3 regions of the Ruegeria sp. N7 genome follow, and region 1 is predicted to be linked to each of the others. Evidence: riboswitches for the same ligand, from Rfam matches in the RefSeq annotation. Region 1 holds a riboswitch; each other region holds the start of a gene.
What was found. A riboswitch is a leader RNA that binds a small molecule or an ion and turns the genes downstream of it on or off. The one in region 1 is predicted to bind cobalamin.
Positions count from the first base shown of each region.

Region 2: another riboswitch for cobalamin. It lies ahead of ACR0ES_RS08360 (ABC transporter substrate-binding protein); the one in region 1 lies ahead of ACR0ES_RS04265 (DUF1636 family protein).
Region 3: another riboswitch for cobalamin. It lies ahead of ACR0ES_RS17850 (hypothetical protein); the one in region 1 lies ahead of ACR0ES_RS04265 (DUF1636 family protein).

Region 1 covers NZ_JBQFLR010000001.1:852,108-862,852, forward strand. The annotation lists gene ACR0ES_RS04255 (AAA family ATPase) at 654-2,285, opposite strand; gene ACR0ES_RS04260 (NAD(P)-dependent oxidoreductase) at 2,761-3,774, opposite strand; cobalamin riboswitch at 3,859-4,063, shown strand; gene ACR0ES_RS04265 (DUF1636 family protein) at 4,158-4,532, shown strand; gene cobW (cobalamin biosynthesis protein CobW) at 4,537-5,592, shown strand; gene cobN (cobaltochelatase subunit CobN) at 5,596-8,889, shown strand; gene ACR0ES_RS04280 (cobalamin biosynthesis protein CobG) at 8,886-10,007, shown strand; gene ACR0ES_RS04285 (precorrin-8X methylmutase) at 10,007-10,636, shown strand; gene ACR0ES_RS04290 (precorrin-2 C(20)-methyltransferase) at 10,633-10,745, shown strand, end outside.
Region 2 covers NZ_JBQFLR010000004.1:184,235-194,979, reverse strand. The annotation lists gene ACR0ES_RS08380 (amidohydrolase family protein) at 1-8, shown strand, start outside; gene ACR0ES_RS08375 (DUF3299 domain-containing protein) at 35-799, shown strand; gene ACR0ES_RS08370 (carbohydrate porin) at 796-1,974, shown strand; gene ACR0ES_RS08365 (hypothetical protein) at 2,089-2,469, shown strand; cobalamin riboswitch at 3,339-3,531, shown strand; gene ACR0ES_RS08360 (ABC transporter substrate-binding protein) at 3,685-4,689, shown strand; gene ACR0ES_RS08355 (FecCD family ABC transporter permease) at 4,704-5,735, shown strand; partial or broken gene ACR0ES_RS08350 (ABC transporter ATP-binding protein) at 5,732-6,241, shown strand; gene ACR0ES_RS08345 (GlxA family transcriptional regulator) at 7,133-8,083, opposite strand; gene ACR0ES_RS08340 (GntR family transcriptional regulator) at 8,250-8,960, shown strand; gene ACR0ES_RS08335 (dihydrodipicolinate synthase family protein) at 8,968-9,885, shown strand; gene ACR0ES_RS08330 (aldehyde dehydrogenase) at 9,891-10,745, shown strand, end outside.
Region 3 covers NZ_JBQFLR010000021.1:8,698-19,442, reverse strand. The annotation lists gene ACR0ES_RS17900 (extracellular solute-binding protein) at 1-346, opposite strand, end outside; gene ACR0ES_RS17895 (c-type cytochrome) at 517-1,029, opposite strand; gene ACR0ES_RS17890 (prephenate dehydratase) at 1,150-1,983, shown strand; gene ACR0ES_RS17885 (N-acetyltransferase family protein) at 2,101-2,616, opposite strand; gene ACR0ES_RS17880 (SRPBCC family protein) at 2,606-3,073, opposite strand; gene nudC (NAD(+) diphosphatase) at 3,112-4,095, opposite strand; gene ACR0ES_RS17870 (bifunctional 2',3'-cyclic-nucleotide 2'-phosphodiesterase/3'-nucleotidase) at 4,279-6,147, shown strand; RNA gene ffs (signal recognition particle sRNA small type) at 6,187-6,285, shown strand; gene rsgA (ribosome small subunit-dependent GTPase A) at 6,444-7,472, shown strand; gene ACR0ES_RS17855 (alpha/beta hydrolase family protein) at 7,509-8,366, opposite strand; cobalamin riboswitch at 8,500-8,718, shown strand; gene ACR0ES_RS17850 (hypothetical protein) at 8,809-9,216, shown strand; gene ACR0ES_RS17845 (protein-tyrosine phosphatase family protein) at 9,208-9,720, opposite strand; gene ACR0ES_RS17840 (DNA polymerase III subunit gamma/tau) at 9,893-10,745, shown strand, end outside.

The DNA.
Region 1 (10,745 bases):
ATTCCGTGTCTTATGGGACCTGAATAGAGGCGCGGAATCATCGATGTCAATAACAATTGCGCGGCATTTGTGTAAGGATTACAATATGTTAACCCCTACGATATCGCAAGTATCTGTGGTGAGGAATAAGGCTATACCGCCCTTAGTTTGAACATCCAGACCACCACGCTGGAAAGGACAAGAACAAGCCAAACACACGACGAACTGAGCCACCTAACCGACGCGCTTGTCTAAGTGGTGGCCAAGAGTATGCTCATGCCCCGCGCATGCAACTCAAGGTCAAACCCCGCGTGATCCCGCTAGGTCATGGACATCATGACACTTAACATAATCGCCATTATTGACTCATTGAGACTGAGCAATATCAACTACTTAGATGATCGGACATGACTTACGCCTCCCGAAGCACAAGATGTTGTGCCGTCGGTGACCTCTGGGTTATCTGCGAGGCGCTCATCCCCTGCCCGGTCGAAGGGCGTACCCTGGGTGGTGACTGATGAATTTACTGGGGGTTCACTGAGGGGGTAGGGGGGGGCCGGGGAAAGGATCACGTAATATTAACCCGCTCAGATTTTTGGCTCAAAATCCGAACGTGTCATACGCAAGTCACCGCCCCACTCACTCTTGTTACTTTTCCGCCTTTTTAACTGGTTCTACTTTAGGCTAGACAGATGGCTCTCCAAGTTTCCCAACAGACCACGAAGCGCCAGTTGGAAATCCATATTTCTCTTCGTCCGATTCACTACGGCCTCTTCAAAGTACCATGCACTTTTGAACCGCATCGCCTCGGCAATCGTCTTTGGTATTCTTGTGTGTTTGATAGCATATCTACTGACGATGAAATCCAAGTCATTTCGGTTTTGCGCATCAGTAAGTTTGTCCAGTTCTGTTTTGAACGTTGTCTCTTCCGATACGACGATTCTTGCGCCTTCCGTCTGCTTGATCTGACGCCAATCTGGAAGTTTTCTAAGAAAACGGTTTCTTGCTGAACGTTCAGCGCGTCGTGCGGCTAGGTCTTCTTTTGTATCGGTATCAAGAACGGCTAGAGCAGCGCGTTGTGCGTCCTCTGACATCTTCTTTGCATCACTACCAAAGACCTCAGCTTGAACCAAAGCCATCTCATTTACTGAACATGAAGAATAGAATACGGATTCAATCGAACTTCGTTCGAGCGCAAAAACTTTCTTTGACTCGAGCGCGGACACTTCATCATCCGTTCTATCATCCCTATCGATCAATCCAATAGGGCTAAGCCAGTGTAGTCCAGTGGTCCCTTCAAGCCCCGCAACAGAACGCTCCACCTCACGGCAACTTCCACGTGGAACGACCGAAACCTCGGGATACAACGCCGAAACAAGAGGGAAATCCAAACTTCCACCGGCGTTGCCTTCAATAAACAACAACCTGCGACGGGCACCAAGTATAGCCCTTCTGATTTCACTGGGCACTTCGACACCCGGCATAAGTACGTCGATGTCCCAGCCATTTGCTCGCGCTCCCGTCCAACTACAACTTCGCACGATCACGACCTTCGCATCGGGATTACAACTAGGGAGTTCTGGCTCATGTGTCGCAATAACGAAACAGCAGTCTTTTCTCTTCTCAAAAAGCGCGGACAACATCGGTTCCGTTATTGCCCGATGCAGGTGCCGTTCTGGTTCATCAATGAGGAACAGTGTTCCGGGCCTTGCAGTTAAAACCTGCGCGGCGATCATTACCGCGTTTCTCTCGCCATCCGATAAGAGCGGAATGTTGAAAGTCGGCCCACCGCCGTGACTCGCTAAAACGTCACCAACGTCATTTATGGAAAGCTGAACTGACAAAGAACTGAACGACAAAATATCGTTCAATGCCTCCAAAGGAGATGGCCTTTTGGCATAGATTTTTGCGGATTCAAATTGGTCGCTTTTTAAGAGTTCCAGAACATCTCGACCTACAGAGTTTTGAGCGTTAGCCAGATCAAACAAGGCAATCTGCGTTCTATGAGAGGCGTAATCATCTTTCCAACGTGCTTCGTCTTGCTTGTCTCGAGCGTTGATAGTGCTTTGAAGCTCCATTCTGGCTTTTGGGGTTACGTCAACAGAACTTGAGTTCAACCAAGACTGTCGGTGGGCTGCTATCTTAACTACGGACGGCGCACCCGCTGTCTGATACAACTGCGTAATTAGTGCAGACTTCCCTGACCCGTTTGCGCCCACTACAAATACAACCTGCCCCTCAAAAAGTGGGATATTGGTTTCCGCGAGTTGATCTACGAGAGATGGTATTTTCCAGTCGTGTCTCATTATTATTTGCCACCCTTTGCCGCCTCAAATCTTGTTGAAAACAATTACCTAAATCCAATCCTGCTATCGATGGTGTTTACGCACAAGAGAAAGCTCTAAGATATGGTGTGATGATTAGAATGTAGAAGACCCACTGCATCTAGGATGGATCGAGGAAGTCAGCTTTACAAAACTGAACACTCGTTAACAAAATACAAAAGGGAGGATACAAGGCGGATAATCAGGAGGATATCAATAACTTAACTTATTATTTTTATTAAGTTTTTACTTTCATCTTATAATCCGGTACTCGCCTCCAACCACATCCTAATCGCTGACTTAACCCCGCAGTACGCGCGTGCGACGCTTGGTATTTTCAGACGTTCATGGCCCGCGATTCTGTCGAATTGCGGGCCAGATATTGCGTGTTTTTCGGAACTCCTGCCTACCCCTGCTCGTTCACGGGGCGCGATTTTGTCTGGTATATGCTTTACGTTCAGGCGCGCCCTTGTGGCACAACCTCGTATCCCGGCTCTTCCGGCTCATCATCCGTCATTTCGGCTGGAAAGCCCGGGGCGGTGATATCCAGGCCGGTTGCCTCTTCCAGCCGTTTGATAATATTTGGTGAAAGCTCGCGTTCGCCATAGCGCGCGATACCATCGTTAAAGATGCTGATCATCACCGGGTTTATTTCCAGCGGCACCCCGGCGCGGTCGGCGACCTCCTGAAACAGACCGATATCCTTCTTCACCAGATCCATGGTGAAGGAAATATCGCGCGACCCGTTCAGGATGACCTGACTTTCGGTTTCGTGCACGAAGGACGTGCCGGACGAGATTTTGATCGCCTCATAGGTCGTGTTCAGATCCATCCCCGCAGCCTTTGCCGTAACCAGTGCTTCGGCGCAGGTGATCAGGTTGGCGGTGGCAAGATAGTTGGTCATCACTTTCAGCACCGACGCCGAGCCCAGTTCACCGGTGTGCAAAACCCGGCGGCCCATTGTCGTCAGGAACGGCAGAATTCGTTCAAACGTTTCCCGGTCGCAGCCCGCAAAGATCGAGATATTGCCCGTCGCGGCACGGTGGCACCCGCCAGAAACCGGGCAATCGACGGCCGCACCGCCGCGCGATATGACTTCGGCACCCAGGTGTTTGACTTCGGCCTCGTCCGTGGTCGACATCTCCATCCAGATCTTGCCGGGGCCCACTTCGGGCAACATCTCCTGCATGACTGCGTCCGATGCTGCCGGAGACGGCAGACAGGTGATCACCGCATCGCAATCGCGCATCAACTGGGCGGGCCCTTCTGCCGCCTTTGCGCCTTTGGCGACAAACTCGGCCACCAGATCCGCGTTCAGGTCATGCACAGTCAGATCAATGCCGTTGCGCAAAAGGGATCCCGAAAGCTTGCCGCCTACGTTACCCAGACCGATAAATCCCACTTTCATATGACGCATCTCCAAGTTCGTCGTTTTCCCGTCATGCGACCATATACCGAACACGTTCTTCATGCCGCCGAACGACGCCTACAGGTCGCTTTTTTCACCTTGGCTTATTTGTTGCGCGCGAACCGCTTGACAAGCGGGTCAGCGGTGCCGCATGTCCCTGTCGTTGGTGTCGGCGACAGCCGATGAAAAGGGAATGCGTCAACGGTTCATCCGCCAAACGCAGCCGCCCCCGCGACCGTGACCGGAGAGGATGCCCAATGCCACTGGCCTGTGCCGGGAAGGCGGGACATCCGACAGAGCGACCGCTCTGGCATCCGCAAGCCGGGAGACCTGCCAACACCCGAAGTTGAAACCGGGCGGGGTGTTCCGGTGTCGGGTCCATGTGCAGACGTGGTGCCCGCATGAAACCCCGTCCCCCGCGAAGAGGATTTGGGGGGATGAGAGACATGACCGAGACCGCACCGGTAGAATTACTGGTCTGCACGACTTGCCGCCGGGGTCTGCCCTTCGAGGATGATGCTGAGCGTCCCGGCACATTGTTGCACAAGGCCTTGGAACAGGCTGCCCTGCCAGATGGCATCATTCTGAAACCTGTCGAATGCCTTTCGAACTGCGATCAGGGCTGTTCCATCGTTCTTCGGGGCGGGCCGGATCGCTGGACCTTTGTTTACGAGAACCTGAACGAAGTCGATCACGTCGATGTCATCATCGATGGTGTGACCAAGTATCTGGCCACAGACGATGGTCTGGTGAAGTGGCGCGACCGTCCTGAACATTTCCGCAAAAACTGCGCCTCGCGCATTCCCCCGATTGGAGGCTGAGATCATGTCGAACCTAGAAAAACTTCCCGTCACCGTGATCACCGGCTTTCTGGGCTCGGGCAAAACCACGCTGGTGCGCCATCTGATGCAGAACCCGCAGGGAAAGCGTCTTGCGATTGTTGTTAACGAGTTTGGCGATGTGGGTGTTGATGGCGACATTCTGAAATCCTGCGCGATACCGGATTGCCCTGCGGAAAACATCATGGAACTGGCAAACGGCTGCATTTGCTGCACCGTGGCCGATGACTTCATCCCGACCATCGAGGCGCTGATGGCGCTGGAACCGCGCCCGGATCACATCCTGATCGAAACATCCGGCCTTGCACTACCCAAACCGCTGCTGAAAGCATTTGATTGGCCTGATATCCGTTCGAAAATCACCGTTGATGGCGTGATTGCGCTGGCCGATGCCGAGGCTGTGGCCGCCGGTCGCTTTGCTCCGAACGTTGAAGCGGTGGATGCCCAACGGCTGGCTGATGACTCGATCGATCACGAAACACCCTTGTCCGAGGTGTTCGAAGATCAAATCTCGTGCGCGGATATCATCCTGCTGACCAAGCCCGATCTGGCAGGTCCCGAAGGTGTCGCGAAAGCCAAACAGATCATCGCCACCGAGGCGCCGCGCCCGCTTCCCGTCGTCGAGGTTGCAGAGGGTGTCGTCGACGTACGTGTCGTGCTTGGCCTTGAGGCTGCCGCCGAAGATGACATGGACGCGCGCCCGTCACATCACGATGGCCATCACGATCATGAGCATGACGATTTCGAGAGCATCATCGTCGAGTTGCCGGAACAGACCGACCCTGCGGAACTGGTAGCCAGAATCGAACGTCTTGCGACTGAGCTGAATATCCTGCGCGTCAAAGGCTATGCCGCCGTCGCTGGCAAACCGATGCGCCTGCTGGTTCAGGCTGTCGGCGCGCGGGTTCGTCACCAATACGACCGCCCGTGGGAGCCCGGTGAAGAGCGCCGCTCGCGCCTGGTCGTGATTGCCGAGCATGACGACATCAAAGAAGCCGAAATCCGTGATATCCTCGTGGGTGTGACCGAGGTTGCCGAGTAAGTCATGCACGTCGTCTTTCGCGAAAGCCACGGGCTCGAGGAAACCGAGACCCCAACCGATCTGGGCCAAAGCCCGGGTGATCTGGTTGTGCTGTCCTTTTCCGACAGTGACCTGGGCGCTTTCGCGGCGGGCTGGCATCGCGGCGGCGGGCCTGAGGGGCGGATGCCCACGATGCGGCTGGCCAATCTTGCGGCGCTGAAGCACCCTCTGTCCGTCGATACCTATGTCGAACAGACACTTGAGGGCGCAAAGGGCATCCTGATCCGTCTGATAGGTGGCGTGCCCTATTGGTCTTACGGGCTGCAACAGGTTCTGGCACTGGCGCAAGCCAAAGGCATCGCGTTAGCCGTTTTACCGGCGGATGGGCGTGAAGACACTCGGTTGGATGAGTATTCGACCCTGCCCCTCTCGACCCTGAGGCGGCTGGCACATCTGTGTGACACCGGCGGCGAAGTCGCCGCGCAGGCCGCATTGGCCCAGATGGCCTTGGCAGCAGGGCTTTATGCCGGGCCAGTGATGGGCGCGAAAACCCTGCCCGAATGCGGTGCGTGGTGTCCAGATCAGGGTGTCGTCCCGGTGGGTTCCGCATTCCAGAGCGATACGAAACGCATCCTTGTCACCTTTTATCGCGCGTATCTGACATCCGCAGACACCGCCCCGGTCGCGGCCCTGATCCGCAGCCTGCGCGCCCGCGGGCTTCAGGCGGTGGGTCTGTTTGCCCCGTCGCTCAAGACCCCAGCCGCTGCCGACTGGCTCAGGGAACAGGTCGTCGCCTTGCGACCGTCGGCGATCATCAACGCCACTTCATTCTCGGGCAAGGGCGCGTCCGGCACGTCGCCTCTGGACGCAGCGGATGTGCCGGTGTTTCAGGTCGCTCTCGCCACCTCGCGACGCAAGGCCTGGGCGGAGGCCGAACGCGGCCTGTCACCCGCCGACCTCGCCATGCATGTGGTATTGCCCGAAGTGGACGGGCGAATATCGGCAGGCGTTGTCTCTTTCAAAGAACCGGGCAAGCGCGATCCGCATTTGGAATACTCGCGTTTTGCGCATCGGGCCGAGTCGGACCGGATCGAGGCGATCATCGATCGGGTATCGGGCTGGCTTGCCCTGAATGACAAACCCAAGGCAGACCAGATCCCCGCGTTGGTACTGTCCACATATCCCGGCAAAGACTGGCAAATGGCCCATGCGGTTGGTCTCGACGCGCTGGCCTCGGCTGAGGCGATGCTGTCTGATCTTTGCGGTGAAGGCTACGACATCGCGGCTGGCGATCCGGTTGCCGACGCACTCTTGGACGCCCGGATATCGTGGCCGCTTGAGGATTATCTGAGCGCACTCGCTGAATTGCCCCAAACCCTGCGCACCGATCTGCACACCGTATGGGGCAATCCTGAGCAAGACCCAACTTTCACTCAGGGTGCGTTTCACTTCACGGCTTTGCGACGCGGCAAGGCGCTGGTCGCACTGCAACCAGAGCGCGGAACACCCGAACTGCGTGATGACGACTATCACGACCTTTCGCGTACCCCGCGCCATAGCTATGTCGCCTTCTATTTGTGGCTGCGCAAAGGTCTTGGCGCGGACGCGCTGATCCATATCGGTGCGCATGGCACACTGGAATGGCTGCCCGGCAAATCGGTCGCCCTATCAGCAGACTGCTGGCCCGAGGCGCTGATCCGTGACCTGCCGGTGATCTACCCGTTCATCGTCAACGACCCAGGTGAGGCCGCGCAGGCCAAGCGCCGGATCGGCGCGGTGACCCTGGGCCACATCCCGCCCCCCATGAAAGAAAGCGGAACGCCTGACCGGATGGTGCGACTGGAAGCCCTGCTGGACGAGTTCTCAAACGCGGACGGCCTTGACCCCAGACGCCGTGACCGGTTGCAGGAAGATATCCGGGATGAGGCGCAAGCCATTGGGCTGGAGCACGATCTGGGCCTGAACCAGGCCACCAGCACCGCGGAAGCAATCACGCGCATCGACCGCTTTGTCTGCGATATCAAAGAAAGCCAGTTTGGCGACGGGCTGCACGTCTATGGGCGTGTTCCGGATGTGATCGGCAGTTTCGACCCAGCCCCATCCGCCCATGCCGAACGCAAGGCACTGATCAATGCGTTGGCTGGCAAGCGGATCGAGGCTGGCCCGTCCGGCTCGCCCTATCGGGGCCGCTCTGACGTGCTGCCGACCGGGCGAAACCTGTTCACCACCGACCCGCGGTCTGTGCCCACCCGCGCAGCCTACACGCAAGGCGTGAAACTGGCCGAGGAACTGGTACGGCGGCACTTGCAGGAGGAAGGCGATTACCCGAAAGGGCTGATTGTCGATCTGTGGGGATCGGCCACCATGCGCACTGCGGGCGAAGAATTCGCCATGGCCCTGCACCTGCTGGGTGTAAAGCCGGTTTGGGATAAGGGATCCGAGCGGGTTTCGGGTATTGAAGTGCTGCCCATCACCGACCTGAGCCGCCCGCGCCTGGACGTCACCTTGCGGGTTTCGGGCTTGTTTCGCGATGTGTTCCCCACGTTGTCAGCCCTCTATGGTCAGGCGGTTCGGGCATTGTCAGAGCGTGACGAAGCGACCGACTGGAACCCCTATGCCGGTCACGCCCCGGCTGCGCGGGTGTTTGGCCCGGCACCCGGCAGTTACGGCCTGAACATGACCCATCTGTCCGAGACCTATACGGACGAGGCGCGCGCCCAAGCCGGGGAGGCATGGCTTGAGGCCAGTTCGTACGCGCTGGAAGGTGAACACATCGCGCAGGACAAAGCGGGGATCACGGATCGTGTCGCCAAGGCCGACAGTTTTGTTCACCTCCAGGATCTGACGGAAACTGACCTGCTGCTGGCCAACGATTATGCCACGCATGAGGCCGGTTTTGCCGCCGCCAAGAAATTCGTCGGCGGATCCGCGCAGCTTTACCATCTGGACAACACCAACCCCGATAATCCGCGCGCCCGGACTCTGCCGGAAGAAATCAGCCGCGTCGTTCATGCCCGTGCTGCCAACCCTGGCTGGATCGCGGGGATGCAGCGCCATGGTTTTCGCGGCGCCGCCGAGATTGCTGCGACGCTGGATCACATGGCCTCTTTTGCGCATCTGTCCGGAACCGTCGCTCCGCATCTATTTGATCTCTACCACGAAGCCACATTGGGCAATGAGGCCGTTGATGCCTTTCTGCAAGAGGCCAACCCGAAGGCCCATCAGGCCATGCAAGACAGGTTCCGTGCATTGCTGGAAGCGGGGCTTTGGAACACACGCCGGAATTCGATCCGTGCCGACTTGGAGGGTTTGGGATGAGTGCACCTATCGTTCAAGGCTGGTGCCCTGGCGCACATCGCCCGATGATGTCAGGCGACGGGCTGGTCGTGCGGGTCCGTCCGCGTCTGGCGCGACTGAGTGCCAGGCAGGCTATTGGTTTGTGCGAACTGGCTGAACGGTTCGGCAACGGCACCATTGACCTGACCAATCGTGCCAACCTGCAACTGCGCGGCGTGGATGAGCGCGACCACCAGCCGTTGCTTGTGGAACTTGCAGCGCTGAACTTGCTTGATACGGAACCCGGCATCGAAGTACGCCGCAATATTCTGGTCACTCCGCTCTATCAGGCGGGCGATTTGACCGCGCGGCTGACACTGGAGTTGATTGATCGACTGGCCGAATTGCCTGCTCTGCCCGCTAAGTTTGGTTTTGCCATAGATACAGGCCCGAAGCGCCTGTTGGCCTCGGATTCTGCAGATATTCGTCTGGAGCTGGGTGCCGGCGGTCCGATCCTGCGCGCCGACGGCTGCAAAACCGGGCGGTCTGTGACCGAGGATAACGCCATTGACAACGTGATCGCATTGGCCCTGTGGTTTTCTGAGACTTACACGGCCGAGACACGTCGCATGGCGCGGGTCACCCACGCGTTGCCACAGGAATGGCAGGGATTTGCCCCCGGTCCTTTCGGTGAAAAACTGCAACCCGGCCCCTGTGAACTGGGTGCTCTCTACGGCGCGGCTTTCGGCTCGCTGCCTGCGCACAAGCTTTGTGAACTGATCGAAGCCAGCGGCGCTTCTGCCTTGCGTGTCACACCGTGGCGGCTGATCCTGCTGGAAGGCGGGGCGGCGATACCCGCCCCGGATTTTGTCACTGACGGAGCCGATCCGATGATGACAACCGACGCCTGCCCCGGCGCGCCGTTCTGCCCGCAAGCGCAGGTGGAAACGCGCGACATCGCCCGTGCATTGGCCCGGCGCATTCCCGGTCGCCTGCATGTCTCGGGCTGCGCCAAGGGATGCGCCCATATGGGCCCGGCCGACATCACTGTGGTCGGCAACAACGGGCGATTTGATCTTGTCAAACAGGGCCGCGCGGGGGATGAGCCCAGCCAACGCGGGCTCGACCCGGAAACACTCATGACTATGGACTTCACCTGATGCCCTATACATACGAAACTGATGGCGCGGCGATCTACAAGGAAAGCTTTGCCACCATCCGGTCCGAGGCTGATCTGGCCCGCTTTGATGCCGATGAAGAGCAGGTCGCCGTTCGGATGATCCACGCCGCCGGCATGGTCGGGCTGGAGGAGTTTGTACATTTCTCACCCGGGTTTGTGCAGACCGCACGCACGGCGCTGGAAAACGGCGCGGCGATCCTGTGTGACGCGCGCATGGTCAGCGAAGGTGTGACCCGCTTCCGTCTTCCTGCCGACAACGAGGTAATCTGCACCCTGCACGACGAACGCGTGCGTCCCCTGGCCGCCGAGATGAGCAACACCCGTTCCGCCGCTGCGCTGGAATTGTGGCGGCCGCATCTGGAGGGCGCGCTGGTCGCCATCGGCAATGCGCCCACCGCGCTGTTTCATTTGCTGAACATGCTGGAAGACCCGGATTGCCCGCGCCCTGCCGCGATCATCGGCTGCCCGGTCGGATTTGTCGGAGCGATGGAATCCAAAGATGCGCTATGGCAGGCGCAACCGGTGCCGTCCTGCATTGTCAAAGGTCGTCTGGGCGGCAGCGCCATCACCGTGGCGGCCATCAACGCCATTGCAAGCCGGGCAGAATGAAGATGGGCACCATATACGGTGTGGGCCTTGGACCCGGCGATCCGGATCTGATGAGCGTCCGGGCTGATCGCCTGCTGCGCAACGCCAAGCATGTGGCATTCTTTCGCAA
Region 2 (10,745 bases), on a different contig from region 1:
TGGATTGACCAGATAAAGCAGCCGGAGAGCATTCATGCGAAATTGGTTTTGCTCCGCAGTATTCGCAGGGTTGGTTTTGTGCGGTTATGATGCTGCGGCGACGCCTGGAACCGCGTTGGACTGGGCAGATCTGCCAGATCCGTCTGCGCAGGTCTTTGATGACCCCTATCGTGAACTCAGCCCCGAACAGTTCGACGATGTTCTTTTCGTTGTGCGTATACGCGGCAGGTTGCAGCAGGAGGTTGGCAGCGCCGAAGAACGGCAGAAATGGCAATTGCTTTTAGCAGAGACCGAAGACGCCTTGGTGTCAGACGGAATTGACGTCGACTGGTTACTCGATCAGCGCGAGGTTGTGACTGAACGTCGAAGAAAGGCTGGAACGAGCGGAAACCCGCAATTCGACGGCAGAACAATCACACTCGCGGGCTTTGCCATTCCTGCTCCAAGCGATCCGGACGGCCGGCCTGTGGCGTATTTGGTGCCAGAAAGAGGGATGTGCAGCCACATGCCTCCACCTCCGCCTAACCAGATGATCCGTGTGCGGTTGAACGGGGACTGGGCGCCTAGCTATTTCCACGAACCCGTTCGGCTGACAGGCACGCTGACTATCGATCCTTCCGTTCATAATATGATGGTTGTGGATGGCCTCATGCCTATGAATGCGACTTTCCAGCTAGTGGCGGAACGTGTCGAAACTCTGGAAACCGAGGCAGACAGGTTGGAATGGAAGCAGCGTGCTGCTGATCGCATCCGCGCGGCAGGAAATCGCAAGACCGGTGGGGCACAGGCGTCAAAATGATAAGACTTCTGGTTGCCGCATTGAGCATTGCATTTGCTGGCGCAGCGTCGGCTCAGGGACTATCCGGGCCATCTTCAGTCGAAGCCGATCTTGCGCCCGGAGACGGGCTCACCGATCCGCAATATCGTTCCGATTTTCCACGCAACATCGCACCGGGTTGGTTTCAGTGGAAAGACCGACTGGCTGAGGGTGGTTTTCGGTTCAACATTGACTACCTGGCATTGGGCCAAACCACGGATGCTGATCTGGGAACCGGCGAAGCAGCCAGCGGAATTGCGCGGTTCTACGGCAGTTGGCAGGCAACTGAACGGGGGTCTCTGACATTCAAGATCGAAGACAGGCACAGTTATACTGACGTTGCTCCGCAATTTCTCGGGCTGGATGGCGGAGCCCTTTCAATCACGGGAACAGCCTTCAATGACAACGGTTTGCTTCTGACCAATTTGTTCTGGACCCAAAGGGCTGAGAATGGGTCGTGGGCGCTGCAAGTCGGCCAGATTGATGTAACGGACTTTGTGGATATCTACGGGTTGGTAAGCCCCTACAGTGGTTTTCAAAACCTGTCTTTCAATACCAACCCGACAATCAACACGCCCAACCAAGGCCTTGGTATTGCCGGCGGGGTAAAGCTGAGCGAGAACCTCTACGCCGTTGCCAGCGTATCAGACGCAAACGCCGACCCGTCCGATCCAAACTTTGATGTGTTTAGCGACGGCAATCTCTTCAAGTCGCTCGAACTTGGGTACACGTCCGGCTTTGATCGCATCTACTTCGACAATATCCATCTGACCCTCTGGCATGCGGATGCGGCTGACGATGGCAGTCGAGCAGAAGATTACGGCGCAGCGTTTTCCGCCGCATGGTTTGTTGACAATAAATGGATGCCGTTCTTCCGTGCAGGGGCCTCGAAGGGAACCGCAGCGCTTTATGAACGGTCGATTTCTGCCGGTCTCGGTTACTATGGTCGCAACACCGATTTGGCCGGTCTGGGCCTAAACTGGGCCGAAGCAAGAGGCATAGATGGCGATCAGTTCACGCTTGAAGCTTTCTACCGCTTTTCAATCTCACCCGGACTGCAGATCACGCCATCGGTACAATTCATTTCCGACCCGCTTCTAAATCCCGATCAGGACCGGATTACCCTGTTCGGTCTAAGAACCCGGATCGTTTTCTAATGCGGGGTGAAGGCAGTCACTAAGGGGTGTGCCAAAGGGCAACTAAGAGAGATCAAGCGCGTGCCGGAATTTTCAACGCCGGTCGAATGAAGTTGGGAAGCAAAGGAACAATCTATGAAGATTGCATACGGAATTCTTGCAGCCTTAGCAGTTGTGTTTTTCATCCTTGGAGGCAGCGATGCCCATGCCAAAGACAACAAGGGTAAAAAGCCGAACAAGGGGGGCAAGAACGGTGATGTCAGCATTCAGATAGAAGACAAACCCGGCAAAGGCCCAAAAGCTGTACCACCTGGACAGATCAAGCGCTACACGCGCGGTGCCAAGCTCCCATCTGACCTGGAGTTCGAGGATATTGGGGACCTTTCCAAATGGAAGCTTGGGGAGCCGGGCAAAGGAAACCGCTACATTCTGGTCGATGACGAAGTCCTCGAAGTTACGAATGACCTGTCTACCGTGGTCGATGCCGTCGGCATCGTCGGTGATCTTCTAAATTAGGCGAAAGTACGATGTTTCAGGGCAAGAACTACCTCGTTTGCCCTGACGCTGGCCGGGGCGATCATTTGTGAACCCCGGCCCAAGTTCAAAACCCGGATCCGAGGCGCTACGATGATAAAGGCCCTTCTTGTTCTTTTTGCGCTTGCTACCTTTTCGTCAGCACGCGCCCTACTCGCTCAGGAAAACGGTGCAACTGAAGTCCCGCAAACAATACGCTTTGAGGGCTATGTATAGCCCAGTCGCGAAGCAGAACTGTCGCCTTTGGTGGACAATGTGGTCAACCGGACTTTGCAAAGTCTGCTTTCTGCGCATCGCTGACGTAGTACAGTCGGGATGCTGCGCGGCAGAGAAGCGAAGCTTTGCCCGATAAAGCGGAAGTTGACCCGAGCCATCTCAACATCCGATTTCGGTGCAGTGGGTAGCTCTCGAAAAAGTCTTCGAGGTGCGATGCTCGCCGAAGCCCGTCAAATTTGCGATGGACTAGTGTTGTTTCAATATTTGCGGCATGGGCCGGCACTTCTAGTGGTCTTGGTCTTTGTTCTACTTTTGCACGCTTATGCCTCCTGATTTTGGTCTTGCACGCTTATGCTTCACGCGTTGCACAGTTATGGTGTTTCATCAAATTTGTCGCTCTTTAAGCTATTGTTTTTAAGAGATTTTTTTGCACAACCTATGCGAGAAAATACTGATTCGTGCACGCTTATGCTCAATTTGCACCTAATATCACACACTATGAATCTAGGTCCGGATTTTGGCGCGTTCTCAGCGGCTTTTCTGATATCAGCGCCATGTTGAGACGCGCAGGTGCATGCTCTTGCGAGAAAATAGGAAAGACCCCGGAGTTTTTTCTTGCCGCAGGGTAAGTGTTAAGGTACCCGCGTTTTACCGGTCCCGATGTGGCTAAGAGGGAATCCGAGGTGCCTTTTGGTGCCAACCGGAACTGCCCCCGCAACTGTAGGCGGCGAGCGCTGTCCATTTCCGTCACTGGGCCATTTTGGTCTGGGAAGACAGGACAGACAAAGACCCGTCAGTCAGGAGACCTGCCGGTATGAAACCGAAACACACCGGGCGGGGTTGTCCGGGGAGGTTGCCGAAGAAACGCGCCGGGCGGTCTATTTTCTACCCTGCGCTCACGGCAGGCAGTAAAGCGTCTGTTGCTTCGGTAAATGCCCATTCACCCGTTCTCTGGTCATTGACACATGGAGATCGATTGTCATGTTTCTACGCACTGGCCTGATTGGCCTTTCCTTGCTGGCTACCAGCGCTGCCGCCGAAGGAAACTTTCCCCTAACTATCGAAAACTGCGGTCACTCGGTCACGTTTGACGCGCCAGTGACGTCGTCAGTCACGGTCGGCCAAGCCGCGACCGAGGTGCTTTATGCGCTGGGTCTGGGCGAGCAGGTTCTTGGAACCTCGGTCTGGTTCAACGAGGTGCTGCCTGAATATGCCGAGGTGAATGCCAAGGTAGAGCGTCTGGCAGACAATGATCCCAGCTTTGAAAGCGTTGTTGCCAAGCGGCCGGGACTGGTCGCAGCGCAATATGAGTGGCATGTCGGACCCGAGGGCATCGTCGCCACGCGTGAGCAATTTCACGAACTGGGCATTCCAACGTACGTAATGCCTGCAGATTGCATCGGCAAAGACAATACAGTCGGCGGCGATGGCACCCGCCTGCAAGCGTTCTCGACCGATACGCTGTATCAGGGTATCGAAGAACTGGCGGCAGCCTTTGATGTATCCGAACGCGGCACGGACCTGGTTGCCGAGTACAAGGCCCGCGAAGCCGCAGCCGTCGCCAAGGCGCAAACCGTGAAGCTGGACGATGTGTCAGCCGTATTCTGGTTTTCCTCTCCTGAAATGGAAAGCGACCCGTTTGTGGCCGGACAGAAAGGCGCACCGGGATACATGATGAGTAAATTGGGTATCCGCAACGTCGTCGAGACGGATGAAGAATGGCCAACAGTGGGCTGGGAAACCATTGCCAAGGCCAATCCGACGGTGATTGTTATCGCCAAGATGGACCGCCGTCGCTTTGCTGCGGACGACTACCTGAAAAAGCTGGAGTTCCTGCGCACTGATCCGGTGACCAGCCAGATGGATGCGGTCAAGAATGACCGGATCGTCATTATGGATGCGCAGGCCATGGACGCCACCATCCGCGCAATCCCGGCGCTGGAGGATCTGGCCGAGAAGCTGGATACCATCGGAAACAACCTGTGAACGAGGTCGCCGCAATCTTACGGCAGGGTTTCAAGGCTGCGTGCCTTACCGTGCCATTGTTGATTGCGGCGGTTCTTGCGGGCGCGATGATCGGGGAAACCTCTCTGTCGCCCGATTTGGTTCTCTCCGTTCTGGCCAACAAGCTGGCCGGAGCGGACTTTCCTGTCGACCCAATTGATCAGGGTATTATCTGGAGCTACCGGATTCCTCGCGCTCTGGTCGCTGCGTCCTGCGGTGCCGGTCTGGCTGTCGCAGGGGTCGTGTTGCAGGCTTTGCTGCGAAACCCGTTGGCCGACCCTTACATTTTGGGCATTTCTGCCGGGGCCTCGACGGGTGCCGTGGCTGTAACCATCGCTGGTTTGGGTGGGGGGGCTTTGTCGCTGTCTTTTGGCGCGTTCAATGGCGCGCTTTTGGCTTTTGGTTTTGTCGCGTTGCTGGCCCGAGCCGCTGGCGCAGGGGGCGGACGGGTTGCGACGGCACAGATCGTCCTGGCGGGAATTGCCGGGTCTCAGTTGTTCAATGCGCTGACGGCCTTCATCATCGCCAAATCCGCCAATGCCGATCAGGCGCGCGGGATCATGTTCTGGCTGATGGGAAACCTCAGCGGCGTGCGCTGGCCGGATGTGTATCTGGCCATTCCGGTGGCCCTTGTCGGTTGGCTCATTTGCCGCTTTCACGCCAGAGCACTGGACGCCTTTATTTTCGGCTCTGATTCAGCGGCCTCGCTGGGCATATCGGTACGTCGGGTGCAGGCAACCCTGATCTTTGCGACCGCGCTCACGACAGCTGTCATGGTTTCTATCGTCGGATCCATTGGCTTTGTCGGGCTGGTCATCCCTCATGCTGCCCGGTTCCTTGTGGGACCGGGGCATCGCAGGCTTATCCCAACCTCCGCCTTGATCGGAGCGGTCTTCCTGATCGGCGCAGATATCGTGTCGCGCATCATCATCCCGGGTCAGGTTCTGCCGATTGGGGTGGTCACCGCTCTGATCGGTGCGCCTGCCTTTGCCGTAATTTTGGTGCGCGGCCAGAGGAGCGCCCGATGAAGATCGAGGCGCAAAACCTGACATATTCCGTTCGCGGCAAGACTTTGCTGTCAGACGTATCCTTTGTCGTGGAGCCCGGCGAAACACTTGCTTTGGTCGGACCTAACGGTTCGGGAAAATCAACGCTGATGCGCCTGCTGGCGGGGTTGGTACGTCCGGTTTCAGGAAAAGTCGTCATAGCGGGTCATCCCGTTTCGCATTTGTCGCGCAGACAAATTGCCCAACGGATTGCCATCGTTGAACAACAGGCTGATACGGCCGAACGCGTGACTGCACGATCCGTGGTCGAACTGGGCCGCACGCCCTGGCTGTCGGCCTTACGGCCGTGGCGCGCCGAGGACACCTGGCAAGTCGACAAAGCCCTGCAAACCGTGGAAATGGCCGATATGGCACACAGAGAATGGGCGACATTGTCGGGAGGAGAGCGCCAGCGACTGCACATCGCACGCGCTTTGGCTCAGCAACCGGGACTCTTGCTTTTGGACGAACCGACCAACCATCTGGACATTCATCACCAACTGTCGATCCTGAACTGTGTTCGAATTCTAAAAGTGACGACAGTGATGGCGCTGCACGATCTGAATCAGGCGATGGCCTGTGACCGGGTGGCTGTTTTGTCAAAAGGGCGGCTGGTCTCTCTTGGCCCGCCCGAACATGCCCTGTCTTTGGAAACCGTTTCAGAAGTTTTCGGTGTCAAAGCACAGTGGGGGTATAGTGCCGGCGGGACAGAACGATTTCTGTCCTATCATCTGGACTGACGGATTCCGATCGCTTCTGGTCGTACAGGATATCAGTGTCGTCAGCGCAGCATGTCAGATACGTACAATCTACGGCCTCAAAGCCATATTCCAACGGCGCGCAATCTTGACTTGGGTTTCCTCACAACCCGTCAAGTTGCCCGTCGAATGCTGTCTTGATTCTGACCTGGATTGGATTCGTTCGTATTTTTGCCTTCAAAGATGATCAGCAGGCGCGTTGTCCGAGCGTGGGTCGACCAAACCTCAATGATATGTTCACTACTTGTTTTGAACCGTGAAACAGATTCCTTTTGGAAACCTCTGAGGCTTGACACAAATCACGACACGCCATCAGGTTGAACAGATTGCGGCGACCGCATGTCGATATTGCAGATTACCCACAATCAAAGCCTCAATCTGAGCCTTAAATTAACGGTAGATTAACGAAACAGGGCACAACAAATCTCTGGATGACAAGTTCTTGATATACTTATGCCTATATCGAGATTTATTGGTGGGTAATCCTGCCGGTCTGTTGACTAGTCCAGTTTTTAACGAGGGGGTATCCCGGCAGGATCAGGGGGTGCCAGATCAGGCCAGTTCGAGGCCAACAGATCGCGGCACCCCCGCCGGTAAGCGCGAACCAGCAACCCATCTTTTTCAGTTGATCTTGTTGCGTTGCGCGTGCGGCGTGATGCCGAAACTGGACCTGTATACCCTAGAGAAATGACCCGGATTTTCGAAGCCGCAGGCCACGGCGACTTCGGTGACCGACGCCTCGGTTTGCAAAAGCAGCTTCCGGGCCCGTTCCAGCCGCATTTCCATAAAGTACCTTTTAGGGGAAGTGTTTAAGTATTTGCCAAACAACCGTTCAAGTTGACGGGTGGAGATACCCAAATTGTCTGCAATGAAGGATGGTGAAACTGGGGTTTCCAGACTGTCCTGCATAATATCTATCGCCTTTGCCAGATGGGCATTGCGCATTCCATTGCGCGACTGCAGCGAAACGCGCTGCTTAGCGGTCGCATTACGCACAGTGTTATAGACCATTTGATCCGCAACATCGGTGGCCAGCTCTTCGCCATGGTCGCGTTCAATAAGATGCAGCATCAGGTCTGCGGTCGCGGTCCCACCTGATGCGGTAATGTGTTTTTCGTCGGCGACAAAGACGCTGCGCACCAGATTGATATCCGGAAAGGCTTCCATGAACGCGTCGTGGTATTCCCAATGGATCGCCGCCTGCATACCGTTGAGGAACCCGGCCTCGGCCAGCAGCCACGCGCCGGAACACAATGCCCCGATCCGCGTTCCACGCGCTCGTTCGCGCCGCAGTGTGGCCAGAAGGGAACGGGTCACGTGGTCACGCATGTGAATGCCCGACAAAACAAAGAGCTGATCGCACTTGGACAGTTCCTCAAGTCCGGAATGCACGAGGGTGACGGACCCATTGGAAGACACGGCCTGCTCGCCCTGTTCGGATACAAATGACCAGCGATACAGCTCTTCGCCACTTACAAGGTTGGCGATTCTCAGCGGCTCGACCGCACAGGAAAAGGCGAGGTGCGAAAACTCCTCGACCAGAATGAAGGCGAAGTGCTGCGTCTGAGGCATGAGCAGGACCATTTCCAAACTGGGCCGACGCCCGAACGTGAGTCTATTTTGCAGACACCCATGCTGCACGAGATTTTTTTGTATACAAGTTGTATTTTTTAGAAATACAAAACTGTGACCTCCGCGATTCGAACGCAGCGGCCACAGGACATAGTGAGGCCAAAGGATGAAAGACGAAGCCAAGTCGCGCAAAAATGCGCTCAGAGAACACCTGAAGATGTCCATCCTGACGCTGCGCCTTCGTCCAGGTGACGATCTGGATGAGGCGCATCTGTCCGATGAATTCGGCCTGTCGCGCACGCCTCTGCGCGAAGTGTTTCGTCAACTGGCTGGCGAAGGCTATCTGGATCTACGGAAAAACCGCAGCGCCCGTGTTTCGGAAATGTCCTACACCACGCTGCGAGATTTCTTCCTTGCCGCGCCGATGGTTTACGGGGCCATCCTGCGTCTGGCGGCAGTGAACGCGACTAACGCGCAAATCGAAGAACTGAAAGCGGCTCAGCAAGCATTCAAAGCTGCCCTTCGTTCAGGGTCGGCCGAAGATCGTGCACTTGCCAACAACCGTTTTCATGACGTGACCGGAGAGATGTCCGGCAATGTCTACCTGCTGCCGTCATTCAACCGGCTGCTGATCGATCATGCACGGATTGGCATGACGTTCTACCGGCCACAGACAGTTGAAATGTCCGAAAACCTGTCGCTGGCCAGCCAACAGCATGACGCGATCATCGCAGCCATCGAGGCACGCGATGAAGCCGCGGCGGCGAAACTGGCCGAGGATCACTGGAACCTGTCCCGGGATCAGATCGGGATGTTCGTGATGCCTGACGCGCTGGATGTGCCGATGGGTATCCCACCATTTTCGAAACCCGCATGAGGACGGAATGAACCCGATTTTCAAGTTTGAAGGGATATATACCCCTGTGGTCACCCCCTATCACGACGATGGAAGCGTGAACTGGGACGCCCTGTCCGACGTGATCGAATACCTGATCGAAAATGGTGTGCACGGCCTGATTTCCGGCGGATCCACGGGTGAGAATTATTCCCAGACCGTGGCGGAGCGGCTGGAACTGGCCAAATTCACGCATCAGCGCCTGAAAGGGCGGTTGCCCTTGGTGGTTGGCACGGGCGCGATGCTGACTTCGGACTCGATTGCGTTGGCCGCGGGCGCGCGCGACATCGGCGCGGACGCCATCCTGTTGGCCAGCCCGCCCTATTCGGTACCGACGGATCGCGAAAACGCGCTGAACGCGCTGGCCATCGACAAGGCCGCCGACCTGCCGGTGATGCTTTACAACTATCCGCACCGTACCGGCACAATGATGGGGGAAGAGTTCCTTGACCGCGTAGGTCGGAGCCGAAATTTCTGCGGCATCAAGGAAAGCTCGGGCGATATCAACCGGGTGCATCTGTTGGCGCGGGATTATCCGCATATCCAGCTGGGCTGTGGCATGGACGATCAGGCACTGGAGTTTTTCGCCTGGGGCGCACCATTCTGGGTCTGCGGCGGTTCGAACTTCCTGCCAGCAGAACATGTGGCATTGTATCAGGCCTGCGTGATCGAAGGCAACTTTGCCAAAGGGCGCCGGATCATGTCTGCGATGATGCCGCTGATGCGGGTGCTGGAACAGGGTGGCAAGTTCATCCAGACCATCAAGCATGGCGTCACCATGAACGGGATCGACGCGGGTATCATGCGGCCTCCACTGAAGGGCCTGAACAAAGATGACAAGCGCGCGCTGGAACAGGTGACGCGCGTGCTGAGGAAGACAATCGCTGACATCGTGGCTGAGGGGTGACAAACATGGATCTGCTGACACAGGACGAATACAAATCCATCGCCGCAGGTCTGAACCTGCCGACAGGTGCCTTTATCGACGGCGCATTCCGTCCGTCGTTCTCGGGCCAGACCTTTGCGACAGAGAACCCTGCAACCGGTGAAAAACTGACCGATATCGCATCCTGCGATGGAGCGGATGTGGATTTTGCGGTCGCGAAAGCTCGTGAGGCGTTTGACGATGGCCGCTGGAGCAAGCTGCATCCGTCTGATCGCAAGGATATATTGATCAGGTTGTGCAAGCTGATAACCCGCAACGCCCGTGAACTGGCCGTGATGGAGAGCATCGACAGCGGCAAGACGATCTTTGACTGCGAAACTGTTGATGTGCCCGAGACGATCCACTGCCTGAAGTGGCACGCCGAGGCGATTGACAAGATTTACGATCAGGTTTCGCCCGCCAGCGACGATCACATCGCCATGGTGGTGCGCGAGCCAATCGGCGTCGTCGGTCTGGTGCTGCCGTGGAACTTTCCGCTGCTGATGCTGGCATGGAAGATAGGGCCAGCACTGGCGGCAGGCTGTTCGGTTGTTGTGAAACCGGCGATTGAAACCACTTTGACGGCCCTGCGCCTTGCCGAATTGGCGATGGAGGCCGGTTTGCCACGCGGTGTATTGAACATCGTTCCCGGTGGCGGGGCCGAGGTGGGCGAACCCATTGGGCGGCACATGGATATCGACATGGTATCCTTCACAGGCTCAACCGTGACCGGCAAACGCTTTCTGACCTATTCGGCGGAAAGCAACGCCAAAGAGGTGGTCTTGGAGATGGGCGGCAAGAACCCAGCCATCGTGATGGACGATGCCGAAAACCTGGACAGG
Region 3 (10,745 bases), on a different contig from region 1:
AATACTGCCCGACACTGTCTTCGGCACTTTCAAACAGGCGATCATATTGCAATGTGGTCAGCGCACCGGCGCGCCCCTTTCGCGAATAGGGGTTGAGGGAATCGAACGTTCCAGAGGCTGCCAGCGAAAGCTCGCCACCCTTGGGGGCGTCGGGATTCACATAATTCAGATGCGAATAATCCGCCGGGTAATCCAGATTTCCGAAATACGAATACCCGTGACTGCGGGTGACGCCTTCATCCAGCGCCTGTGCTGCATGCGGAGCAATCAGAGCGGCGCAGAGCCCCAAAATGCCAACCCATGGCCTTACCTCAAGATCACGTGCAGCAGGCATCAGGGATATCATATTGCTCATCCTCTCGGTCATTGTCACCGTCAATGTCGTAACCGCTAGCTAAAGTGCCAGCACGTGCAGATTCAAGTTTAGAATGCGTGAGCACTTTGTGAAGGTTTCTTCAGACAAAAAAGCCGCTGCGTTGCGGCAGCGGCTTTGAATGGTTCTGATCGGTCAGGCAATCAGTTGCCGATTGTCTGCAGATAGGCAATCACGTCGGCGCGATCCTGCGGCTTTTTCAGGCCGGCAAAGCTCATCGATGTGCCCGAGATATAGCCGCCGGGCTTGGTCAGGAAGGCATCCAGCGCTTCGGGTGTCCAGTTGCCGCCATGCGCCTGCATACCGGCCGAGTAACCGGTGAAGCCGTTGGCCGAGGCGACGGGGCGATTAACCACACCGTACAGGTAAGGGCCGGTGCCGTTTGCGCCGTCTTCCAGCTTGTGGCACGCGGTGCATTTGCGGAACACTTTTGCGCCGCTCTCGACGTCTGCGGCGGCCAGCAGGTCCTCAAAGACCACTTCTTCACCGTCGGCGCTTTCGCCTGAGCTTTCGGTTTCGATAATGTAGGCGGCCTCAGCCGAGCCATGGCCACCGGAAGAATAGAGGACATCCGCCCCCCACTTGGCCAGAAGCAGCACCAGGAATGTGCCGAACAGGCCTGCGGCGGCCTTGGTTACTGTCATCGTGTCGAACATTGATCGCGAGTCCATTTCAGCTGTCTGGGCAGCTGTCTAAGGCTTCCCCTTGCGAGAGGCAAGGTATAGACACCGCGACGAAACGACCAAATCGCGAACTTGTTGCATGGAATCGACCAAATGACCAATCGCATTGCTTTTCAGGGGGAACCCGGCGCCTACAGTCACGAGGCCTGCCGCAACGCTCGGCCAGATATGGAAGCCCTGCCCTGCCGCACTTTCGAGGATGTGATCGAATCGGTCCGCTCAGGCGATGCGGATCTGGCAATGCTTCCGGTCGAGAACACGACCTATGGGCGGGTGGCCGATATTCACCGGCTGTTACCCCACAGCGGGCTGCATATCATCGATGAGGCCTTTGTCCGGGTTCATATCAACCTTCTTGCCGTGCCGGGTGCAAAACTGGAAGACATAACCGAGGCGCATTCGCATCTGGTGCTGCTGCCGCAATGTGCGGGTTTCCTTAAGGAACACGGCATCCGCGGCCGCGTCAGCCCCGATAACGCCCGCGCCGCCCGCGAAGTGGCCGAGGAAGGCAATCCGCATTCAGCCGCGCTGGCCAGTGAGCTGGCCGGTGAGATCTATAACCTGAACGTTCTGGCCCGCCATATCGAGGATAATGACGACAATACGACCCGCTTTCTTGTCATGTCGCGCGAAACGGATTTGTCCCGCCGGGGCGATCATGGGATGATCACCAGCTTTGTGTTTCAGGTCCGCAACATCCCTGCTGCGCTTTACAAAGCGATGGGCGGGTTTGCCACCAATGGGATCAACATGACCAAGCTGGAAAGCTATATGGTCGACGGCTCCTTTACCGCGACGCAGTTTTACGCGGATATCGTCGGGCATCCCGAAGACCGCAACGTGCAGCTGGCCATGGACGAGCTTGAGCATTTCACGACCAATGTCGAGGTTCTGGGCGTCTATCCGGCAGCACATCCGCGTGGATAATCACGGTTCACGACGGCATTCCTTTGGGCTTGTTTGGATGTTGCCCGTTTTTCGAAGCTGTTTGCAATGCCGGTGGCTCCCAATGTCCCGCGCCGCTGCGCCTGGAATCGTCGCTCTCTAGCGGTTAATCCGGTAGACCTTTGACACAGACCCATCTTGCGTGCGGTAGGTCCGGAAACCCATGGCTTCGTAGTAGGCCAGACCTTCGGTATTGCCTGCGCCAATTGTTGCATCGATAGCAGGGAGACTATGCGCGCGGGCCGCGTCCAGAGTGTGCGCGAAAAGTGCGCGCCCGATCCCAAGCCGGGCGGCTGATGGTCGGATATGGGTTCCAATCACGCCCCACCCGACTGACACGTCGTAGGGGTGGTTTTCGACCGCATATTTCAGGGATTGGAACCCAAGCACGTGACCATTCGGGTCCGTGGCGATTGTACACCGTATTTGATCCGGGTGGCGAACATAGTGCCTTAGGGCAAAATCGACATCGTGGGCTTTGCGCCGCTTGCCAACCAAGACCAGATCGTGAAGAACGCCAGCGACCCCTTCGGCATCGCTTTCGGATGCGGGTTTGAAACTCAGGTGGTCCGGGCCCATCGCACCTGCCGTGCGATCATGTGTCTTACCCGCCATGCAGGTGCCTTTGCTCCAACTCGCGTGCGAATTCGCTGAGACGCACCTGGAACTGTTTGCGAAATCTGGATTGTCCCAGTTTCATGGATTGCAACAGCAACCGTGCCGGCAGGGACCTGGCGGCGAGTGACATTTCAACGCTCAGGCGCGTCCGGCGCGGGGACAGGGCCAGAAAATCCACGGTCGTGAACCCGGTAATGCCCTTGCTGGCAGCGTCAAATCGCATTTGCGCAGGCCTGTCGAAATCCGTCATCACCACCGACATCTGACGCGGCTTTCCGCGCAGTTTGAACTCCGTATTCCATTCGGTTCCGGCAGTCACCGCTGTGCCACCGCCCAAACGGCGCACATCAATGCCACGGCGCATTGCCATACGCTCGAATCGTTCGAAATCCGACACCATGTCGAATACCGATTGGATGGGGGCCTCGATATCTTCTCGCGCTGAAAACTGCATAATGACCTTTGCTGTTTTATTGCTGAGCCAATGTTTCCTCAGTCCAGAGTATCTGCAAGCCAGTTCTGAAGCAGAAAATGAGCGATAGCCCCCTTGCGAGCCGGCAACAACCGGGGATGATCACCGGCAAAGGCCTGCATCATTTCGGATTTGCTGACCCACATCGCCTCTTCTATTTCGACCGGGTCGATCACGATGTCGCGTGACAACGCCTCACCCGCACATCCAAACATCAATGAGGCCGGAAATGGCCAGGGCTGACTGGACAGGTACGAAACCGCACCCACCGGCACGCCCGCCTCTTCCATCACTTCGCGGCGCACTGCTGCCTCAAGTGTTTCGCCGGGCTCAACAAATCCCGCCAACAAGGAAAACATCCCATCAGGCCAACCCGGAGACCGGCCCATCAGCACGCTGTCTCCATGCGTGATCAACATGATCACAACCGGATCGGTGCGCGGAAAGTGCTGCCCGCCACAGGACGGGCAACTGCGCTGCCATCCCCCCTGCGACACCTCGCTGGCGGCACCGCATCGGGCGCAATAGCGATGTGTTTCATGCCACCCGATTATTGCCTTAGACGTGGCCGCCAGTTCCGCGTCGCGTGCCGACAGCCGTGTCATGATCCGGCGCAGCTCGGCAAACACGTGGCCTTGCGGTAACTCCGGGTGCTGTTGTTCGGACTTGTCCACGAACGCGCCCAGACCTGTTAGATCCAGCCCCTCGGCTGTCCATGCGGAAATATCAACGGCAAACACGGGGGAACTGTCAGCGCTCAGACCCAAAAACACCGGGGATTCAATGACGCCGCCGGGACCATTGCTAATCAGCGGGTGCGTCATCGGGATCATCGCAAGCTGGTCCAGCCCCTCACCCTGTACCAGCAGCTTTCCGCGCCATAGCAAGACACACTGCGCGGCAGGGTTGTGCATCGCCTCGGCCAGCTTGTTCGCATCTCCGCGATACTGCGCCGCCCGATCAAGGCCCGACCCCCCGAAGGTTACCTGCTCTGCGTTTTTCATTGGATTTCCTTTTGGTCTTGCGCACAGGGCTGCCACGTCTCGGCCTGTGTTGCAATGGCTATTCAGGGGCAGAAAATCCGCCAGCCTGCCGCCGAAAAGCCGCATGGTGGCCTCGGAAAAATCATCTAGAGTGAATTTTGATGGATTTAATCAATACCCACATTCAATAGCAGAATACTCAAAGTGAAGATCCCCTTCTCGACGCAGGTACAGCCCATTGGTGACAGTGGGAAAATTCGCATTCTGGCCACAACCGACCTGCATATGAACCTGACCGGTTTTGACTATTACACTGACACGCCAGACCAGACGATTGGATTGACACGCACCGCCAGCCTGATCCGCGCAGCCCGGCAAGAGGCCAAGGACGCGCTGGTGCTGATGTTTGACAACGGGGATTCGTTGCAGGGAACCCCAATGGGCGATTGGGCAGCAAAAAGTGGCACTGCCCATCCGATGATGAAGGCGTTCAAAGCCTTGGATTATGACGCGATCGGGCTGGGCAACCATGATTTCGGGTTCGGGCTGGCGACATTGGACAACATCCTGACGCAAGCCCCCTGCCCGGTTATTTGCAGCAACCTGTATCGCACGCGCGGACCTCAGCCCTGGCAGCGGCATATCGTTCTGAACCGCACTGTGTCTTTGAACGGTAAAGACATTCCTGTTCGCATCGGCATCTTCTCGGTTCTTCCGCCGCAAACGGCCTGTTGGGAGGCGCATAATCTGGATGACGATATCGTCGTCGAGGATATCCTGGTTGCGGCAAAGTCCCTGACGCAGACATTGCGCGACGAGGGGTGTGATATCATCGTGGCGCTTGCTCATTCCGGCCTTGGGGGCACCGCACCGGTGGCGGGGATGGAAAACGCCGTGATACCCTTGGCCGCGATCAAAGGCATCGATGCCATTGTAGCCGGGCACACTCACCTGACACTTCCAGGAGAGGGCCATGCCAATACCCCGATGGTCGATCACCTGACGGGGCTGGTACATGGAACGCCCGTTGTCATGCCGGGATCAGCGGGCTCTTACCTGGGGGTTATCGATTTGGCCGTGACCGCCGGGCCGGACGGCAAAGTGCAAATCCGGGATAGCCGCGTCGAACTGCGTCCGGTTATCAGCAACGGCACAGCCGTCGGGGAAGACAGTGAAATTGCGGTCCTGTGTGAGGTGGCGCATCGTATGACCCGTCAATCCGTTGCCGCACCGGTGGCACATATCCCGGATACATTGCACAGCTATTTCAGTTGCTGTGCGCCGGATCGCGGGCTGACCCTTGTAGCTGCGGCGCAAGCAGCCGCACTGCGCCCGCTTTTGCAGGGAACCGACCTGGCGGATCTGCCGATTTTGTCGGTTGTTTCGCCTGCCAAATCCGGCGGGCCCGCAGGACCCCGCCATTACACCGAGGTACCCGCCGGAGAAATATGTTTGCGTCATGTCACGGATTTGCATGTGTTTCCAAACGAGCTGCGTGCAATCCGGATCAGCGGTGCGCACCTGCTGGACTGGTTGGAGATGTCAGCCAGCGTATTCAACCAGTTAATGCCCGGTTCCGAACCGGAACTGATCAACGCTGAACGGGCCGGGTACAATTTCGACATCGTCTTTGGACTGTCTTATCAGATCGACCCCACACAGCCGCCGCGATACGATGCGCAGGGGAAAATGATCCATCCCGACCACAGGCGGATCAGTGATCTGACATATGCAGGCCATCCCGTTCGACCGGAGCAGATATTCGTTATGGCGCTGAACAATTACCGCGCCAGCGGAGGCGGGCATTTTCCGCATGCGACAACGACAGAGCTGATCAGCCTGCCACCGTTGAGCATCAAGGACCTTGTGCGGGATTACCTGTCACAGCACCTTCCGCCCGATCCGATCGCCAAGCAGCCCTACCCGTTCTCGCTGATGCCGCAGCGGGGCGTGGCGACAATTCTTCGAACAGGTCCGGGCGCCCTGAAATATCTGGATGAGTTACGCAGGTTCGATCCCGTGCTGCTGGGCTCGGATGGCAGGGGATTTGAACGCATTCGCCTGACGCTCTGACGGGTTGTCTTTTCCCGATGCCTTCCCTATATCCGGACTCGAGAGGTTGGCGCGGGCGAGCGCCTCGCCAACCTGGTCAGGTCCGGAAGGAAGCAGCCACAACGAGCCCCGCTTGGGTCGATGTCCAACCTCTCACTTCGTGAACCACAGCCGCAGGAGGGCTTTATGATTGTAGTGAAAACCCTTCGGGCAGACTGGTTCTGATTCACCGGAATCACCGGACTGCCTGAACACACGACCTGCGGATGCGCGATTGCCATCCGTTGGCATTGCTGTTTCTGAAAACAGGCAGATAAATGTCTTATACGCTTTCGGACCTGGGATGGTCCTCTCACTTTGCCGCGCAACACGCGGCTTTTCCTTCTGACACGCCCTTTCGTATCGCATCGGTACATCGGGACCGTCTGATCGGGCTGAGCCCGGATGGTGAATTCCCTTTGCTGACACCGGATAATCCGACCGGTTCATATGCCGTCGGAGATTGGGTCCTTGCAGACGCCGAAAACCGCGTGCGCCACCTTCTGGACCGGCGCAGCCTGCTGCAACGCAGAGCTGCCGGTACAGGCGCCGCAACCCAACTGATTGCGGCCAATGTCGATGTTTTGTTCATCGTCAGCTCGTGCAATGCGGACTTCAACCTGCCCCGACTGGAACGTTATCTGGTTCTTGCGCACCAGGCCGGATGTTATCCGGTTGTTGTCCTGACGAAAGCTGACCAGTCGGATGATCCCGGAAGTTTCTCGGGACAAGTGGAATCTCTGGACCCGTTTTTGACGGTTTTGACGATCAACGCTCGGGATCCGACAGATGTCGAAAAGGTTCTGGCATGGTGTCCCAAAGGCCAGACCGGCGCGCTGGTCGGGTCGTCGGGCGTGGGTAAAACGACGCTCAGCAACACCATGACAGATCAAAACCTCGCCACGTCTGGAATTCGCGAAGACGACGCACGGGGCAGGCACACGACAACCGTGCGTGCGTTGCACCCGATGAGAAACGGTGGATGGTTGATCGACACGCCCGGAATGCGCGCATTGCGCCTGCTGGACGCTCAGGACGGGATCGACGACGTATTCTCGGACATCACAGAGCTTGGCCAAAGCTGTCGCTTTTCGGATTGTCAGCACGAGACCGAGCCCGGCTGTGCCGTGCAGAACGCAATCGACGAAGGCGTGCTTGATCCGGCGCGGCTGGACCGTTGGCGCAAGCTGCGGCGTGAAGATCAGCGAAACTCGGAAACCGTTGCGCAATCGCGGGCGCGGGACAAGGCTTTTGGCAAGATGGTGCGCGGTGTCATGCAGGACAAGAAACTTCGCAAACGGCCATAGCTGCAAGGTGTTATGGAAAACCTGCGTCGCGTCTGATCAGGCGATCAGGCGCGGCCAGACCGCTGCATTGCGCCGGGCAAATGCTCCGATATGGCCTATTTCCGGCAGTCCGAATTCAGCAGGCTTCAGAAGGTGGCGTCTGGCCTCGGGGCCATACAAATCAGCAAGGCGCCAAACCGCCTCGGGCGGAGCCATCTGGTCATCTTCGAACGTGAACAGATCCACTGGTGTTCCAGAACTGCCCCAATGCGCATCAGGCAAATTCTGCCCGATCTCGGGAACGTAGCTAAGAGGGGCTGTACACCATTTGCGCCATTGCCAGTAGACCGAGGCGGGCAGGTCCGAACCAAACCCGATTGCTTTGCCGGGTAGATAGCCAAGTGCCCGCACCATCAGCGGTGCATGGCCATACCAGAACAGCCCTGCCAACCCCCGATAGGGCCATGGGTGATCTTTCAAAGTCACCAGTCCCGAACACACACCGATCATTCGGTCGATCTGGTCGATATCCGGCTGCACCGGCCCCAGCATCGCACCGACGGAATGGCCGATGGTCCACTGCTGCGCCTTTGGAAACCGCCTGCGCATTTCGGCCCGTGCCGCTGGCATGTCGATCAACGCCCAATCCGCCATTGTTGCAGTTGCGTCTTTCAGGCGGCCAACCAAAGAAAGCCCGTAGTCCCGATAGTCATAGGTCAGGCAAGCTATCCCCCGGTCGGCAGCCAGCCATCGCGCGAAGTGTTGATAATAGTCACGCGGCACACCCGTGGCACTGTTCAGCACGATAACCGTGTCCGGCTCACCCACTGGCCGGTACAGCCGCGCCGACAAGGTCACAGACCCGGACGGAAAGCGGAAATCTTCGATCAACACTGTCTGTTCCGTATCCAACATGATCCCCGGCTTTCGCTGAAAAAATCGGTTTGCCTGCCTTCGATGCCGACGACACTAAGCCGGAAGGTAAACCGCATCCAGCATGACCAAACGTCCGGCCTAAAGATCGGCTTGACTCGGAACGCGATCAGGCGCTAGCGGTTGTGTGATGGTTTCCGGCCCCCACAAGAGGTCGGGATGAAAAGGGAACACGGTGCGGTTTGTCTGGTCACACAGATATCAACCAAGTCCGCGACTGCCCCCGCAACTGTAAGCGGTAAGTAATGCCGAAATACCACTGGCCCACGGGCTGGGAAGGTCGGCAGAGCAATGACCCGCAAGTCAGGAGACCTGCCATCGGAACTGAAACCGAAACTCGGGCGGGGTGTCCGGGCAGGTCCTGACAGCGAGATGCTGTCCCACCTGCCCCAATATCCAGCCCACCACGCGCGGAGGGCGCAGGATGATCTGGAAGACAAAGTCACACGAATACAGCGCAACTGTGTGCCAGCGGACGGGCAATACCTGCCCGGCTTTGGCGCGACTGGCCCGCTCGATTTCCGAAGCCATGGCGCAGGCGGTTTCGGCCACCAGCGAAGATTTCGAATTTGAAGGCAACAGCGCGCTGTCACATTGCGCGGAAGGGTGCATGGCAACGATCCGAGCGCGATCCGACAGCGTTCGCGTTTTCTGCGGGGCGCACCCTGATACGGCAATTCGGGACCTTGATGCCTATGCCGATTTGATCTTCGGACCTACATTCAGCACGCTGCCCTCGGGCATTGTCGCGAACCCGCCTTGCGCCATGATCGAGGTTTCAACGATCCGGCCCCGGAAAACCGGCTACGCACCCCAGCAGCTGTCAGCTTGATCCCACTTCCACCTGTGCCGGGGTGATCCGGGACGCCCAGGCCAGCTGCGCATCGGTTTCGACAGCGCAGGGGCGCACGGCCCGCAGGCGGTCCAGTGCGTCGCTGGCGCGTTCACCGCATTCAACCATCAGTCGCAGAACAATCATCCCGGATCTGCCGCACCCCCCACGGCAATGCACAAGAACCCGGCCACCGCCCGACAGCGCATGTCGGGCCGTGGCGCTGACCTCTGGCCAGGCCTTCTGAACCGCCTGCGTCGGTGCTCCAAAATCTTCGATCGGCAGGTGAACCCACCGGCTGGCACGGCTTTGGATGTCGCTGCCAAAGTGCTGCGCGCCATCCTGAAGCATTTCAACATCCGTCGTCATTGAAATCACAAGGCCCGGTTTCCAAGCCGCAATCATATCCAGATCGCCGACGTAATCCCCGCCACGCCCGGGCATTGAAGTAAGGGCAAGCGTTCCGCCTCCGACCTGCAGAGCAAAAATGACCAGCTGCGACATGAAGTGCGTCCTCCCCCAAGGTACTCTTTAAGAAATGAGTCATTAAATCCGCTGGACCAGTTTAGTTGGAAACCAGCCCGTTTCTGAAACAAAAAATCATCGCGCCCCACAGTGGACGCGGACTGCCGCCGCCACTACGCTGTGCCGAAGCACCGAATCCGAGCGAGAAGACATGACAGACACGCCCAGCCCCGCCTATCAGGTTCTCGCCCGCAAATACCGCCCGGAAACCTTTGCCGACCTGGTGGGTCAAGATGCTATGGTGCGCACCCTAAAAAACGCCTTCGAGGCCGACCGGATTGCGCAGGCCTTTATCATGACCGGCATTCGCGGAACGGGAAAAACCACCACGGCGCGGATCATCGCCAAAGGCATGAACTGCATCGGGCCGGATGGAACCGGAGGGCCGACAACCGAGCCTTGCGGTCAGTGCGAGCATTGCGTCGCAATCATGGAAGGTCGCCATGTCGATGTGATGGAAATGGATGCGGCCAGCCGTACCGGCGTCAACGATATCCGCGAGATCATCGACAGTGTCCGCTATCGCGCCGCCAGTGCACGCTACAAGATCTACATCATCGACGAGGTTCACATGCTCTCGACCAGCGCATTCAACGCGCTGCTCAAGACGCTCGAGGAACCGCCCGCACATGTGAAATTCATCTTCGCGACCACCGAGATTCGCAAAGTGCCGGTCACGGTTCTGTCGCGGTGTCAGCGCTTTGACCTGCGCCGGATCGAGCCCGAAGACATGATCAGCCTGCTGCGCAAGATCGCCGGGGCGGAGAGCGCGCAGATCGCCGACGATGCGCTGGCGTTGATCACCCGCGCCGCAGAAGGATCGGCCCGCGACGCGACCTCACTGCTGGATCAGGCAATCTCGCACGGAGCCGGTGAGACGACGGCGGATCAGGTCCGTGCGATGCTGGGTCTGGCCGATCGTGGACGGGTTCTGGACCTGATGGACATGATCCTGCGTGGTGACGCGGCAGGGGCGCTCGCTGAACTGAGTGGTCAATATGCGG